DNA from 4 places in the Kocuria sabuli genome. Region 4 is predicted to be linked to each of the others. Evidence: riboswitches for the same ligand, from Rfam matches in the RefSeq annotation. Region 4 holds a riboswitch; each other region holds the start of a gene.

The links. Region 4 has a riboswitch for thiamine pyrophosphate ahead of thiM (hydroxyethylthiazole kinase). Riboswitches for the same ligand answer to the same signal wherever they lie in the genome.
Region 1: linked by a shared signal. The riboswitch ahead of RE027_RS06160 (ECF transporter S component) and the one ahead of thiM (hydroxyethylthiazole kinase) in region 4 are both predicted to bind thiamine pyrophosphate.
Region 2: linked by a shared signal. The riboswitch ahead of RE027_RS16775 (FAD-dependent oxidoreductase) and the one ahead of thiM (hydroxyethylthiazole kinase) in region 4 are both predicted to bind thiamine pyrophosphate.
Region 3: linked by a shared signal. The riboswitch ahead of RE027_RS09380 (3-oxoacyl-ACP reductase) and the one ahead of thiM (hydroxyethylthiazole kinase) in region 4 are both predicted to bind thiamine pyrophosphate.

The regions. Positions count from the first base shown of each region.
Region 1 covers NZ_JAVHZE010000004.1:115,765-118,962, forward strand. Annotated here, with positions in the region: gene RE027_RS06140 (Na+/H+ antiporter subunit E) at 1-500, shown strand, start outside; gene RE027_RS06145 (MrpF/PhaF family protein) at 497-769, shown strand; gene mnhG (monovalent cation/H(+) antiporter subunit G) at 775-1,233, shown strand; gene RE027_RS06155 (DUF4235 domain-containing protein) at 1,292-1,564, shown strand; TPP riboswitch at 1,684-1,804, shown strand; gene RE027_RS06160 (ECF transporter S component) at 1,897-2,505, shown strand; gene RE027_RS06165 (ABC transporter ATP-binding protein) at 2,502-3,198, shown strand, end outside.
Region 2 covers NZ_JAVHZE010000026.1:12,025-15,222, forward strand. Annotated here, with positions in the region: gene RE027_RS16765 (hypothetical protein) at 1-847, opposite strand, end outside; gene thiE (thiamine phosphate synthase) at 941-1,660, opposite strand; TPP riboswitch at 1,676-1,777, shown strand; gene RE027_RS16775 (FAD-dependent oxidoreductase) at 1,773-3,098, shown strand; gene thiS (sulfur carrier protein ThiS) at 3,095-3,198, shown strand, end outside.
Region 3 covers NZ_JAVHZE010000007.1:134,540-137,737, forward strand. Annotated here, with positions in the region: gene eat (ethanolamine permease) at 1-190, opposite strand, end outside; gene RE027_RS09375 (FadR/GntR family transcriptional regulator) at 394-1,224, shown strand; TPP riboswitch at 1,432-1,535, shown strand; gene RE027_RS09380 (3-oxoacyl-ACP reductase) at 1,583-2,347, shown strand; gene RE027_RS09385 (LLM class flavin-dependent oxidoreductase) at 2,359-3,198, shown strand, end outside.
Region 4 covers NZ_JAVHZE010000001.1:89,172-92,369, reverse strand. Annotated here, with positions in the region: gene RE027_RS00405 (Rne/Rng family ribonuclease) at 1-1,613, shown strand, start outside; TPP riboswitch at 1,707-1,800, shown strand; gene thiM (hydroxyethylthiazole kinase) at 1,792-2,667, shown strand; gene thiE (thiamine phosphate synthase) at 2,664-3,198, shown strand, end outside.

The DNA.
Region 1 (3,198 bases), on a different contig from region 4:
GGTTCGACCCGCTGCAGTTCGCCCTCTTCGCCGTCACCTTCGTGTGGCAGGTCGCGAAGGCCAGCGTGGAGGTCATGCTGATCGCGGTCCTCGTGGGCCCCCGGGCGCGCAACGCGGTGGTGGGCGTCGGCCTGCGCACGCGCTCGGACCTGCTCCTCACGGCCACCGGCCACACCATGACCCTGATCCCCGGCTCGCTCGTGGTGGAGGTCGACCGCGCCACGGCCACGCTGTACTTCCACGCGCTCAACGTCCGCACCCCCGAGGAGGCCGAGTCCTTCCGCCGGTCGGTGCGGCAGGTCGAGGCCGCGTGGATCCGGATCATGGGCTCCCGGGAGGAGCTCGCCGCCCTGCGGGCCGAGCGCCGCGGGGGAGGCCGTGCGGCCGCGGAGCAGCGGGACAGCGCCGCGATCGGCTCCCCGGTCACGGCCGGGCAGCAGATCGTGGGCGGCCGTCGGACGGACGTCCCGACCGAGACCCCCGAGGAGGACCGCCCGTGATGGAGATCGCCGTGGCCGTGGCGGCCGTGCTGCTCAGCACGGCCACCGCAGGCGCGCTCTACCGCCTCGCCAAGGGCCCGTCGCTGCTGGACCGCGTGGTGGCCACGGACGTGCTGCTGGCCATCGTCGCGGCCGCCCTCGCCGTGGAGATGGCCTACCACGGCCACCTCGACAACCTGATTCTCATGGTGATCGTCTCGCTGGTCGGCTTCATCGGGTCCGTCACGGTGGCGCGCTTCGCCACCCAGACCGCCGAGCACGGGAAGTGAGCGCCGTGCTGGACACCGTCCTGGACGCCGCCGCGGCCGTGTGCATGGTGCTCGGCGCGCTCATGTCCCTCGCCGCCGCGATCGGCCTGGTCCGGTTCCCGGACCTGCTGACCCGCATGCACGCCGGGACCAAGCCGCAGGTCTTTGGGCTGCTGCTGCTGCTCACGGCCGTCGCCCTGGAGAACAGGGACCCGGTCATGGTCCCGCTCATCGTGCTGGGCTGGGTCTTCCAGCTGCTCACCGTGCCGGTCTCGGCCCACATGGTGGGCCGCTCCACGTACCGCACGAAGCACCTCAACCGGGCCACGCTGACGCAGGACGACCTGCAGGAGGTGCTCAACCGCACCGGCGAGCGGGGCACCGGCGAGCCGGGCCCGGCCGGGCCACCGGCCGCGGACGGCCGGCGCGCCGACGGCCGGCACGTCGACGGACAGCAGACTGACGGATCGGGGCGGACGCGTTAGGCTGGGCACGATCGACCGGGCGCACCCGCGCCGCCCCGACGACAAGGAGCAGCAGTCCATGAACACGAAGATCCTCGAACTCGCCGGCACCGGCCTCTCGCTGGGCGGTGTGGCCCTGTCCCACAAGGTGCTCGGCTCGGTGTGGACGCGCGCCACCGGCAACCCGCCCCCGGCCAAGAACCCGGACCCGGACGAGGCGTGGACCGGCATCATCATCTGGTCCCTCGTCACGGGGCTCGTGGGCACCGTCATCAAGGTCGCCATCTCCCGCCAGGTCGCCAAGATGGAGAACGAGGACAAGCCGAAGGCCAAGAGCCAGGCCGAGGTCTGAGTTCCGCAGGCACCTCGTGAGGGGGCCCGTTCCGCCGGACACCGCATCGGTCCCCGGCGGGACGGGCCCCCTGCGCGTGCGGGGAGCAGGCCGGTGCGCGGCCGGGGTAGACTCGGGGCACTGAACGACAGGGGAGCGCTGCCCGCCGGAAGGCCGGCGCGGCGCTGAGAGTGCGGATCGCCGCAGACCCTCGAACCTGCTCCGGTTAGCACCGGCGAAGGGAGTCGAGCATCTCAGGGGTGCACCCCGGGTGCGCGCCGACGGCGCGGCCCGTGGCGTCCCGTCCCCTCCTGGTACCGATGGCTCGCAGAGCCCAGGAGGAAGAACGTCCGATGAACACCACCACCCACCGTCCCGCAGCCCGTGCCCGCACGTCCTGGCGCGTCGTCGACATCGTCGTGGCGGCCGTTCTCGCCGCCGTGTGCGCGGTCGTCTTCTGGGCGTGGTCGAACCTGCTCTACCCGCTGACCGCCGCGGCCTCGGTGGCCTACCCGCCCGGGACGGCCCTCATCGGAGGGGGCTGGCTCGTGGCCGGCGTGCTCGGCGGCCTGATCATCCGCAAGCCCGGCGCCGCCCTGTTCTGCGAGCTGCTGGCCGCGGTCCTCGAGGGCCTGCTCGGCACGCACTTCGGCTGGACGGTGGTCCTCTACGGCCTGATCCAGGGCCTCGGGGCCGAGCTCGTCTTCGCCGCCGTGCGCTACCGCCGGTTCAACGCAGCCGTCGCCGTGGCCGCCGGCGCGGTCAGCGGTCTGTTCCTGGGGATCACCTCGAACGTGCTCGCCAACTACGAGTGGGCCCTCGGTCACCAGATCGCCTACCTGGTCTTCTCGGTCGTGTCGGGCGCGGTGCTCGCCGGCCTGCTGATGTGGGCCGTGGTCAAGGCGCTCGCGGCCACGGGCGTGCTGCAGGGCCTGGCCTCGGGCCGGGTCGCGCGGCGATGACCGCCTCGCCGGGGCGGCGCCCCGGTGCGCCCACCGCTGCGGGGGCGCGCGTCGAGGCCCGGGGTTTCGGCTGGCACCACCCCGGCCGGGACGCCCCTGCCCTGCGGGGCATCGACCTCGTGGTCGAGCCGGGGGAGCGGGTGCTCCTGCTCGGGCCCAGCGGGGCGGGCAAGTCGACCTTCCTGCACGCCCTCGCGGGGGTCCTGCACGACGACGACGGGCTCTCCCGCAGCGGGGAGCTGCTGCTCGACGGCACGGACCCCGACCGGGCGCGCGGCCGGGCGGGGCTCGTGCAGCAGGACCCCGAGTCCCAGGTGGTGCTGTCCCGGATCGGCGACGACACCGCCTTCGGCCTCGAGAACCTCGCCGTGCCCCGGGAGCAGATCTGGCCGCGGGTCCGCGCCGCCCTCGACGACGTGGGGCTGCCCCTGCCGCTCGAGCACCCCACCGCCGCCCTGTCCGGCGGGCAGAAGCAGCGCCTCGCGCTCGCGGGCGCGGTGGCGATGCGACCGGGCCTGCTCCTGCTGGACGAGCCGACCGCGAACCTGGACCCCGCCGGGGTGCTGCAGGTCCGGGACGCCGTGGTCGAGTGCCTCGACCGCAGCGGGGCGGCCCTCGTGGTCGTGGAGCACCGCGTGGCCGTGTGGGCCGAGGCCGTGGACCGCGTCGTCGTCCTCGGCCGCGACGGCGGGA
Region 2 (3,198 bases), on a different contig from region 4:
CCATCGGGCCGCCGGGTCCGGCCATCGGTCCGCCGGCCCCCGGACCGGGGAACGGGCCGCCCTGTGCCTGGCCGGGGAACGGCCCGCCGGGCTCGCCGGGCCGGCCGAGCTGCCCGGGCGGCGGCGGGGCGGGCGTCGACGGGCTGACGCCCCACCGGGGGGCCTCGGGGGCGTCCGCGATCGAGGGGTTCGACGGCGCCGGTCCGGACCCAGGGTCTCCCGGTGCCGACGGACCGGCGGGCGGCAGCGTCTCGCCGGAGAGCACGGGGCCGTCCTCGCGGTGGCCCTTCTCGGCCTCCGTCAGCAGCGCCACGAACCGCTCCAGCTCCTCGGAGCCGTCGTACTCCCGGGCGAGGAAGCGCTCGGCCCGGCGGCGCACCACCCGGTAGACCCGACCGTCGTCGGGAATGCCCAGGTCCCGGGCGGCCTGTGCCACGGCGAGCGGCGGCTGCTCGGGCAGCGGGTTCGTGCCCCACTCCAGCAGCCCCGTGAGCAGGGACCGCTCCAGGACCGAGGCCATGGCCGCCCGGGCGCCGGGCACGCGGGTGAGCTCCAGCAGCCCGCTCGGCGGCGCCGAGGGGCACCCGGGGACGTCGCCGGGCAGCCGGGCCGCCCGCTCGAGCCAGAACGTGTCGCCGAAGAGGGTGGCCAGCAGCACGGCCGCCGCGAGCCGGTCCTCGCCGGGCGGGGCGTCCTCCGGGGCGCCCTCCTCCCAGTGGGCGCCCAGCGCCCGCCGGGCGGGCTCACCGGCCAGCCGGACGCGCAGCTGCACGTCCTCCGGGCCGCGGGCGGTCTGCGCGGGATGCTGCACCGCGTGCCGCACCTGGGGGTCGAGCTCGGGGTCCATGGGCCACTCCTCCGTCGTCGTCCGGGTCCATGCTCTCTGACAGGTCCATGCTCTCAGACGGGGCTGTGCGGCCGCGGGGAGCCGGTGGGGAGTTCAGGCGGGGAGCAGGCTGCGCAGCTGCCCGGCGGCGGCCCGCGGGTCGGGAGCCTCGGTGACCGCGCGGACGACGACGGCACCGCGCGCGCCGGCCGCCAGGACCTCCGGGAGCCGCTGCTCGTCGATGCCGCCGATGGCGAACCACGGCACGGGCGCGGCCTCCGGATCGGCGTCCAGCCGGGTGCCGGTCAGCTCGGCGACCGCCCGGACGAACCCGAGGCCGGTGGCGGGCCGCCCCGGCTTGGTGGGCGTCTCCCACACGGGCCCGGTGCAGAAGTAGTCGACGTCCGGGTCGGCGAGCGCGGTCCGGGCCTGGCCGAGGTCGTGCGTGGATCGGCCGATCAGCACGTCCGGGCCGAGCAGCTGCCGGGCCTGGGCGGGGGTGAGGTCGTGCTGGCCCACGTGGAAGACGTCGGCGCCCACGAGCGCGGCGACGTCGGCGCGGTCGTTGACGGCGAACAGGGCGTCGTACTCGGCGGCGACCCGGCCCAGGAGGCGCAGCGCGGCGATCTCCTCGTCGGCGTCGATGCCCTTGTCCCGCAGCTGGACGATGCTCGCCCCGCCGGCGTAGGCGGCGTGCAGGAAATCCTCGAGGTCGCCCTGCGCGCGGCGGGCGTCCGTGCACACGTAGAGCCGGGCGGCGAAGAGCTTGTCCGCCCGGGCGCCTCTCAGCGGGGACTCGGCGGGGGCGGAGGTGTCCTGGGTATGCTGGTTCACACGCTGATGATAGGTCAGCGGTTCTGCGGGAGCCCCACCGGGCTGAGAGGGCGTCCAGCGCCGACCGCCACACCTGATGCGGGTCATGCCGCCGTAGGAAAGGACATCGCCCGTGACGTCTGCGCCTCCCGCACCTGCCGTCCCGTACCCGGACCCCGAGCATGTCCGGGCCGACGTCGCCGTGGTCGGTGCCGGTGTGGTCGGCCTGGCCACGGCCTGGGAGCTGCGCCGCCGCGGCCGCTCGGTGGCCGTGGTGGATCCCGAGCCCGGCTCCGGGGCCAGCCGCGCCGCGGCCGGGATGCTCGCCCCGGTCAGCGAGGTCCAGTACCAGCAGGAGCCGCTCTACCCCCTCATGACGGACTCGGCCGCCGCGTACCCGGCCTTCGTGGCCGCCCTCGAGGAGGCGGCGGACGGGTCGGTCGGCTACCGCACCACCGAGACCCTCGTCTGCGGCGTCGACGCGGCCGACCGGCAGGCCCTGGCCGACCTGCGCGAGCTGCAGCGGCGCCACGGCATGGCCGTGGAGCCGCTGACCCTGCGCGCCGCCCGGGCCCTGGAGCCGGCCCTGAGCCCGCGGCTGTCCGCCGTGCACCGCATCCCCGACGACCACCAGGTCGACCCGCGCCGGCTCGTGGCCGCGCTGCTCGCCGCCCTCGTCGCCCCCGGGCTGCCGGAGACCTGCCGGGCGGGAGGCCCCGACGGCGGGCCGGCCCGCCTCGTGCACGACCGCGCCGTGGGCCTGCGCAGCAGCGCCGACGGCGCGGTCACCGGCGTGCACCTGGCCGGCGGCGGGATGGTCTCGGCGGCGGAGACGGTCCTCGCGCCGGGCACGGGCCTCGCCGGCCTCGAGGGTCTGCCCGGGTCCTGGCGCCCGCCGCTGCGCCCGGTGCACGGGGACATCCTCCGCACCCGCGTGCCCGGCGGGGCGCCCGCGCTGCTCGAGCGCACCGTCCGCGGCCTGGTCCACGGGGTGCCCGTCTACCTGGTGCCCCGGGCCGACGGGACGGTGGTGATCGGGGCGACCTCGCGCGAGGACGACCTCGAGGGGACCAGCGCCGGGGGCGTGTTCCGGCTGCTGCGCGACGCCCAGGCCCTCGTGCCGGGCGTCGCCGACCTCGAGCTGGTCGAGGCCATGGCCCGCGCCCGGCCCGGCACCCCGGACGACATCCCGTACCTGGGCCGCATCCGCGGCCCGGCGGGGGAGCCCGTGCCCGGCCTCGTGGTCTCCACGGGCTACTTCCGCCACGGCGTCCTGCTCACCCCGCTGGCCGCCCGCCTCGCCGCGCGACTGGTCCTGGGCGGGGCCGTGCCGGACGACGACGCGGGGCACCTGGCCAGCACCGACCCGCACCGCTTCGACCGCCCCGCCGGGGCGCCCCCCGAGGACCCCGACCCGGCCGCGGCCGGACCCCGCCACCCGAACAGGAGCACCCGATGACCGCCATCACCCTCAACGGCCGCCCGCACGCCGTGGCCGGGGGCACCACCGTCGTCGACCTCGTGGCCGAGACCGTCGGGCGCCCCCTGGGCCCTGACGG
Region 3 (3,198 bases), on a different contig from region 4:
GCACGAAGGCGATGAGCAGTCCGCCCCACCCGCCCTCGGAGAGCCCGATGTTCCAGCCGGAGAAGTCCCCGGAGATGACGTAGGCGATGCCCAGGCCCGCCAGCAGGACCCAGCCGGCCGCCCCGGACCGGAGCTGACGGTGCTGGAAGTACTCGTCGGTGTCGTGCGGCCGTGCTGGGGAGTCGGGCATGGGACGATCCCTCCGGGTTCCGCAAAGGTCTGAAAACAGACGTATGAGGTCAGTGCTGACAGTCTGTGGTCTCCCCTGAGGACCGTCAAGACCCTGCATCCGCGCGGGTCGGAGTTCGCGACGGCTGTGCCCGCGGACCACTGGCGGCCCGATGCGGCCGTGGCACGATGGGCGCAGGACCCAGCGCAAGGAGGAGCGCCACCGTGAGCGACCCCGTCCCGCACCCCCTCATCCGGCCCGTCCGGCAGGGCAACGCCTTCGAGGAGGCCGTCGAGCGGATCCTGGACTCGATCCGCCTCGGCCTGTTCCGCAGGGGCGAGCGGCTCCCGCCCGAGCGGGAGACGGCGGCCCTGCTGGGCATCTCCCGTTCCACGTTGCGCGAGGCCCTGCACGAGCTCCAGGACGCGGGCGTCCTGGAGGTGGTGCGCGGCCGGTACGGCGGGACCTTCGTGACCGGCCGGACCGCCCACCCGGACGAGGACCTGCCCCGGGTGGACCCCGCGGAGGTCGAGGACGTGATCGTGTTCCGCGCCGTGGTGGAGCCCGCCGCGGCCGAGCTGGCCGCGGCGGCCGCCCTGAGCGCGGCCGCCCGCGCCCACCTGCGGGCATGCCTGCGGCAGGTCGAGGAGAGCTCCCCGGAGGACTACCGCCCCGCCGACGCCCGCTTCCACATCGCCGTGGCCGAGCTCGGCGGCTGCCCCAGCCTGGTCCGCGCGGTCGCGGAGGTCCGCTCCCGGGCCAGCGACCTGCTGGACCGCATCCCGGTGCTGCCGGTCAACCTCGAGCACTCCGACCGCCAGCACCGGGAGATCGCCGACGCGATCCTCGGCGGGAACGCGCCCGGTGCCCGGGCCGCGGCCCTGGCCCACCTGGAGGGCACGGCGGCCTTGCTGCGCGGCTTCCTGGGCCACGGCGCCGAGCACGGGACCGCGAAGGAGGCCGGGAACGGAGCCGAGGACGGGACGGGCGAGCAGACCGGCGAGCAGACCCGCAACGGCCTCCCGGGCCGGGAGCGGCCCCCCGGTGGCCGCTGAACCGCACAGCCCCGGCCGGGATGCCGAGGGCTCCCGGCGCCTCGGCCCCCGGCAGCGGGCGTCGCGGCGCCGGGACTCCCGGTCTGAGTGCCCGCGGCGCCGGTCCGGCGCCGGCGGCGGGCGGTCATGGTGGTGCGGTCGGCGCAGCGCCGGCCCTGATCCCGCGCGCTGGACGGAGGGCAGCGAGGGCGCGGGTCTATACTCGGCCGCAGTGACACGGGGTGCCGGCCCCACGCGAGGAGCCTGCTGAGACGACACCCGTCGAACCTGATCCAGTTCGTACTGGCGAAGGGATGTCCTGACGGGCCCGGCCGTGACCGCCCCGCACCTCCTCTCGCCCTGACCCTCAGGGAGACCCATGCAGATCGCAGAACAGACCGTGCTCGTGACCGGCGGCGGCCGGGGCCTCGGCCGCAGCGTCGTCGAGGCCTTCGCCGCCCAGGGCGCGAAGGTCGTGGTCAACTACCGCGCGTCCCGGACGGCCGCGGAGGAGCTCGCGGAGCAGTACGGCCCGGAGCGGGCCGTGGCCCTGGCCGCCGACGTCACCGACGCGCAGCAGGTCGCGGACCTGCTCCGCGCCGCCCGCGAGCACTTCGGCTCCCCCGTCACCACCGTGGTCAACAACGCGCTGGCGGACTTCTCCTTCAACGGCGACGCCCGCTCCGGGGCCGAGGACATCGGCTGGGAGGAGTTCGAGGCGCAGTTCGCCGGCAGCGTCCGAGGCTCCCTCAACACCGTCCAGCAGGCCCTGCCCGCCATGCGGGAGCAGGGCTTCGGCCGGGTGGTCAACATCGGCACCAACCTGTTCCAGAACCCGGTGGTCCCGTACCACGACTACACGGCGGCGAAGGCCGCGCTGCTGTCCCTGACCCGCACCCTCGCCAAGGACCTCGGCGCGCACAACGTCACGGTCAACATGGTCTCCGGGGGCCTGCTGCGCACGACCGACGCGAGCGCCGCCACCCCGGAGGAGGTCTTCGACTACATCGCCTCGGCCACGCCCCTGGGCCGGGTCACCACCCCGGCCGAGTTCGCCGACGCCCTCCTGTTCTTCGCGTCCCCCTGGGCGCGCTCGGTCACCGGGCAGAACCTGGTGGTCGACGGCGGACTGGTCCTCGACTGAGCGCGGCCGCCGTGACCTCGCCGCGACAGCTGCACCTCAACGCCTTCCTCTTCGGGGCCGGCCACCACCAGGCGGCCTGGCGCCGCCCGGAGTCCCCCCTGGAGCAGCTGGGGGACATCGCCTACTGGGAGCGCCTCGCCCGCACCGCCGAGCGCGGCCTCTTCGACGCGGTGTTCTTCGCCGACGGGCACAGCGCCGGGGACGTCGGGTCCGGGCCCCGGTGGTTCCTCGAGCCGCTCACGGCCCTGTCCGCCATGGCGCGGGCCACGGAGCGGATCGGACTGGTCAGCACCGTCTCGACCACCTTCTGGACGCCGTTCCACGCCGCCCGGATGCTCGCCTCGCTCGACCACATCAGCGGCGGCCGGGCGGGGTGGAACGTGGTGACCTCGATGTTCGACGCCGAGGCGCGCAACCACGGCCTGCCGGGGATGCCGCCGCACGACGAGCGCTACGCCCGGGCCGAGGAGTTCGTGGACGTCACGCTGCGGCTGTGGGACTCCTGGGCCGACGACGCCCTGGTCCGGGACCGGGACGGCCTGCACGCCGACCCGGAGCGGGTGCACCCGGTCGGCCACGCCGGGGAGCACTTCCGCGTGGACGGGCCGCTGACCGTGCCCCGCTCGCCCCAGGGCCGCCCGGTCCTGTTCCAGGCCGGCGCCTCCGGGCCCGGCCGCGACCTGGCCGCGCGCTGCGCGGAGGGCATCTACGCCGTGGCCTACGACCTGCCCAGCGCCCAGGAGTACACCGCGGACCTGAAGCGGCGGGTCGCCGCGGCGGGCCGGGACCCGGGGAGCGTGGCGGTGATGCCCGGGCTCGTGGCCTACGTGGGATCCACGGAGCGGGAGGCC
Region 4 (3,198 bases):
GCTCGGGCTCCACCAAGACCCTGCCCCCCGAGATGCTCTACGCGGAGCCGGACCTGACGATCAAGACCGTCCGCGACGTCTTCAACGAGGACTTCACCACGATGGTCGTCCAGGGCGACGAGGCGTGGGACAACATCGAGGCGTACGTGACCTACGTCGCGCCGGACCTGCTCGACCGGCTCAAGAAGTGGGACGAGGACGAGGACCTGTTCGTGAACTACCGTGTGGAGGAACAGATCCAGAAGGCGCTCGACCGCAAGGTCTTCCTGCCCTCGGGCGGCTCGCTCGTGATCGACCGGACCGAGGCCATGACGGTCGTCGACGTCAACACCGGCAAGTTCACCGGCTCCGGGGGCAACCTCGAGGAGACCGTCACCAAGAACAACCTGGAGGCGGCCGAGGAGATCGTGCGGCAGCTGCGGCTGCGGGACATCGGCGGCATCATCGTCATCGACTTCATCGACATGGTCCTCGAGTCCAACCGTGACCTCGTGCTGCGCCGCCTGGTGGAGTGCCTGGGCCGGGACCGCACCAAGCACCAGGTGGCCGAGGTGACCTCCCTGGGCCTGGTGCAGATGACCCGCAAGCGGATGGGCACGGGCCTGCTGGAGGTGTTCTCCGAGCCGTGCGAGCACTGCGCCGGCCGGGGCGTGGTCGTCCACGAGCAGCCGCTGGAGAGCCGCTCCGGCGGCGTCACGGGGGACCCGCGCGACCAGCAGCGGCCCAACCGCACCGAGCGCAAGCGCAACCGCCGCGGCCCGGCCGAGCAGCAGCCGGCCCGTGCCGAGGCCCAGGGCGCCGAGCCCGATCCCGCGGAGAAGGCGAAGGCCGATGCCGCGCGCACGGCGTTCGCGACCATCGCGGCCGCCACCCACCACGAGACCCCGGACGAGGCGGAACCGGCACCCGGCGACGAGTCCGCCGCCCCGGCGGAGTCCCGGCCGGAGGGCTCGGGACGCTCGCGGAAGAAGCGGCGCGGCAAGCGCAGCCGCAACCGCGGTCAGAACGGGGAGGCCGCGGCCGAGCAGCAGGAGGCGGGGGAGACCCTCGACCCGGCCGAGGACGAGCGCGGTGCCGACCGGGACGACCGCGAGGCGGTGACCGAGCAGGGCTCGCGCCTGACCATCAAGGGCGAGGTCATCGAGCTCCCGCAGGGCCACGTGCCCGCCGTCGAGGAGCCCGCCGAGGCGCCGCGGCTGAGCCTGGACTCCCTCGCGGAGGCCTTCGGCCAGAACACCCCGGAGGGGGCGGCCCCCGAGCAGTTGGCCCCCGAGCAGGAGGCCCCCGCCGCCGAGGAGGCGGAGGCTCCCGAGCCCGCCGCCCCGGCGCAGCGGCCGGCTGCGAGCGGGCCGTCGGCGGAACCCGCCGCCGAGGCCCCGGCCGAGCCGGTCCGCCCGCGCCGCCGCTCCCGGCGTGCGTCGGCCCCGGCCGCCCGGCCGGGCGAGGCCGAGGTGACCGCCGGGCAGGCGGCCGCCGCCGAGGGCGCGCGCCACGAGGCGAGGACCGCCGCGGAGTCCCCGCAGCGGAGCTCCCCCGACCGGGCGCCGACCGTCGTGGGCGTCGGCGTCAAGGCCGAGGACCTCACGAGCGGCCGGCCCACCGGCCAGGGCTGAGCCCCCGCTCGCCGACACCCCACGGAGGGCCCCGACCGCACGGTCGGGGCCCTCCGCCGTCCGGTCCCGGCGTCGCGGCGACTAGACTGGGGGACACCTGACACGGGGTGCCGCGCGAGCGGCTGAGAGCACACCCGTCGAACCTGATCTAGCCAGTACTAGCGAAGGGATGTCGCAGATGCGCGATGCCGTACCCCCGCCCGCCCGCCCCGCAGGAGCGGAGGGGACGGCGCCGCCGGACCCGGCGCTCGCCGAGGACGCCGCCGCGGCCCTCGAGGACCTGCGCACCGCGGCGCCGCTGGTGCAGTGCATCACCAACGCCGTGGTCACCAACTTCACCGCCAACGTCCTGCTCGCCGTGGGCGCCTCGCCCGCCATGACGGACATCCAGGGCGAGGGCGGCGTCTTCGCCGAGCTCGCCGACGGGCTGCTCGTCAACACCGGCACGCCCACCGCCGAGCAGCGCGGCGCCGCCTACGAGGCCGTCGGGGCCCGCCGCCGCGCCGGCCGGGCCTGGGTCCTGGACCCCGTGGCCGTGGGCGTGCTGCCCGTGCGCACCGCGCTGGCCCGCGACCTGCTCCAGCACCGGCCGGCGATCGTGCGCGGCAACGCCTCGGAGATCATCGGCCTCGCCGGCGGCGCCGGGGGGCGCGGCACGGACGCCACCCACGGCATCGACGCCGCCCGGGACGCCGCCGCCGCGCTCGCCGGGCAGGCCGGCGCCGCGGTGGCCGTCTCCGGACCCGTAGACCTCGTGCGCGCCCCGGACGGCGCCGTGGTGCGGGTCCCGCACGGCACGCCGCTGCTGACCCGCGTCACCGGCGGCGGCTGCGCCCTGGGCGCGCTCATGGCCGCGTTCACCGCCGTCCGGGCGGACGCGGCCGCGGCGGCGGTCGCCGCCACGACGGTCTACACCCTGGCGGCCGAGGACGCGGCCGCGGACTGCGGCGGCCCCGGCTCGTTCGCCGTGGCCCTGCTGGACCGGTTGCACACCATCACGCCGGAGCGGATCGCCGCCCGGGCCGGGCTCGTGCGCGAGGCGGGCGCCCGGTGAGCGCCCACCTCGATCCCGCCGCCCTGGTCCTGCACCTGGTGACCGACTCCGCGCTCAGCGCGCCCCGCAGCGTCCCCGACGTCGTGGCGGCCGCCGTGGCCGGCGGCGCCACCATGGTGCAGGTGCGGGAGAAGCACGCCCCGGTCCGGGACCTGGTGGCCCTGCTGATGGCCGTCGCCGAGCGCGTGGGCCGGGACGTGCCCGTGCTCGTGGACGACCGCGCCGACGCCTACCTGGCCGCCCGGGCGGCCGGGGCCCCCGTGGCGGGGGTGCACGTCGGCCAGTCCGACCTGCCGGTGGAGCTGGCCCGGCGGATCTGCGGGCCGGACGCCGTCCTGGGCCTCAGCGCCGCCACGGCGCAGGAGCTGGACGCGGCGGCCGCCCTGCCGCCGGGCACGGTCGACTACCTGGGGGTCGGCGCCGTGCACGCCACCCGCACCAAGCCCGACCACCCCGAGCCGCTGGGCGTCGAGGGCTTCGCCCGCGCCGCGGCCCGCACCGGCCTGCCGTGCCTGGCCATCGGCGGGGTGC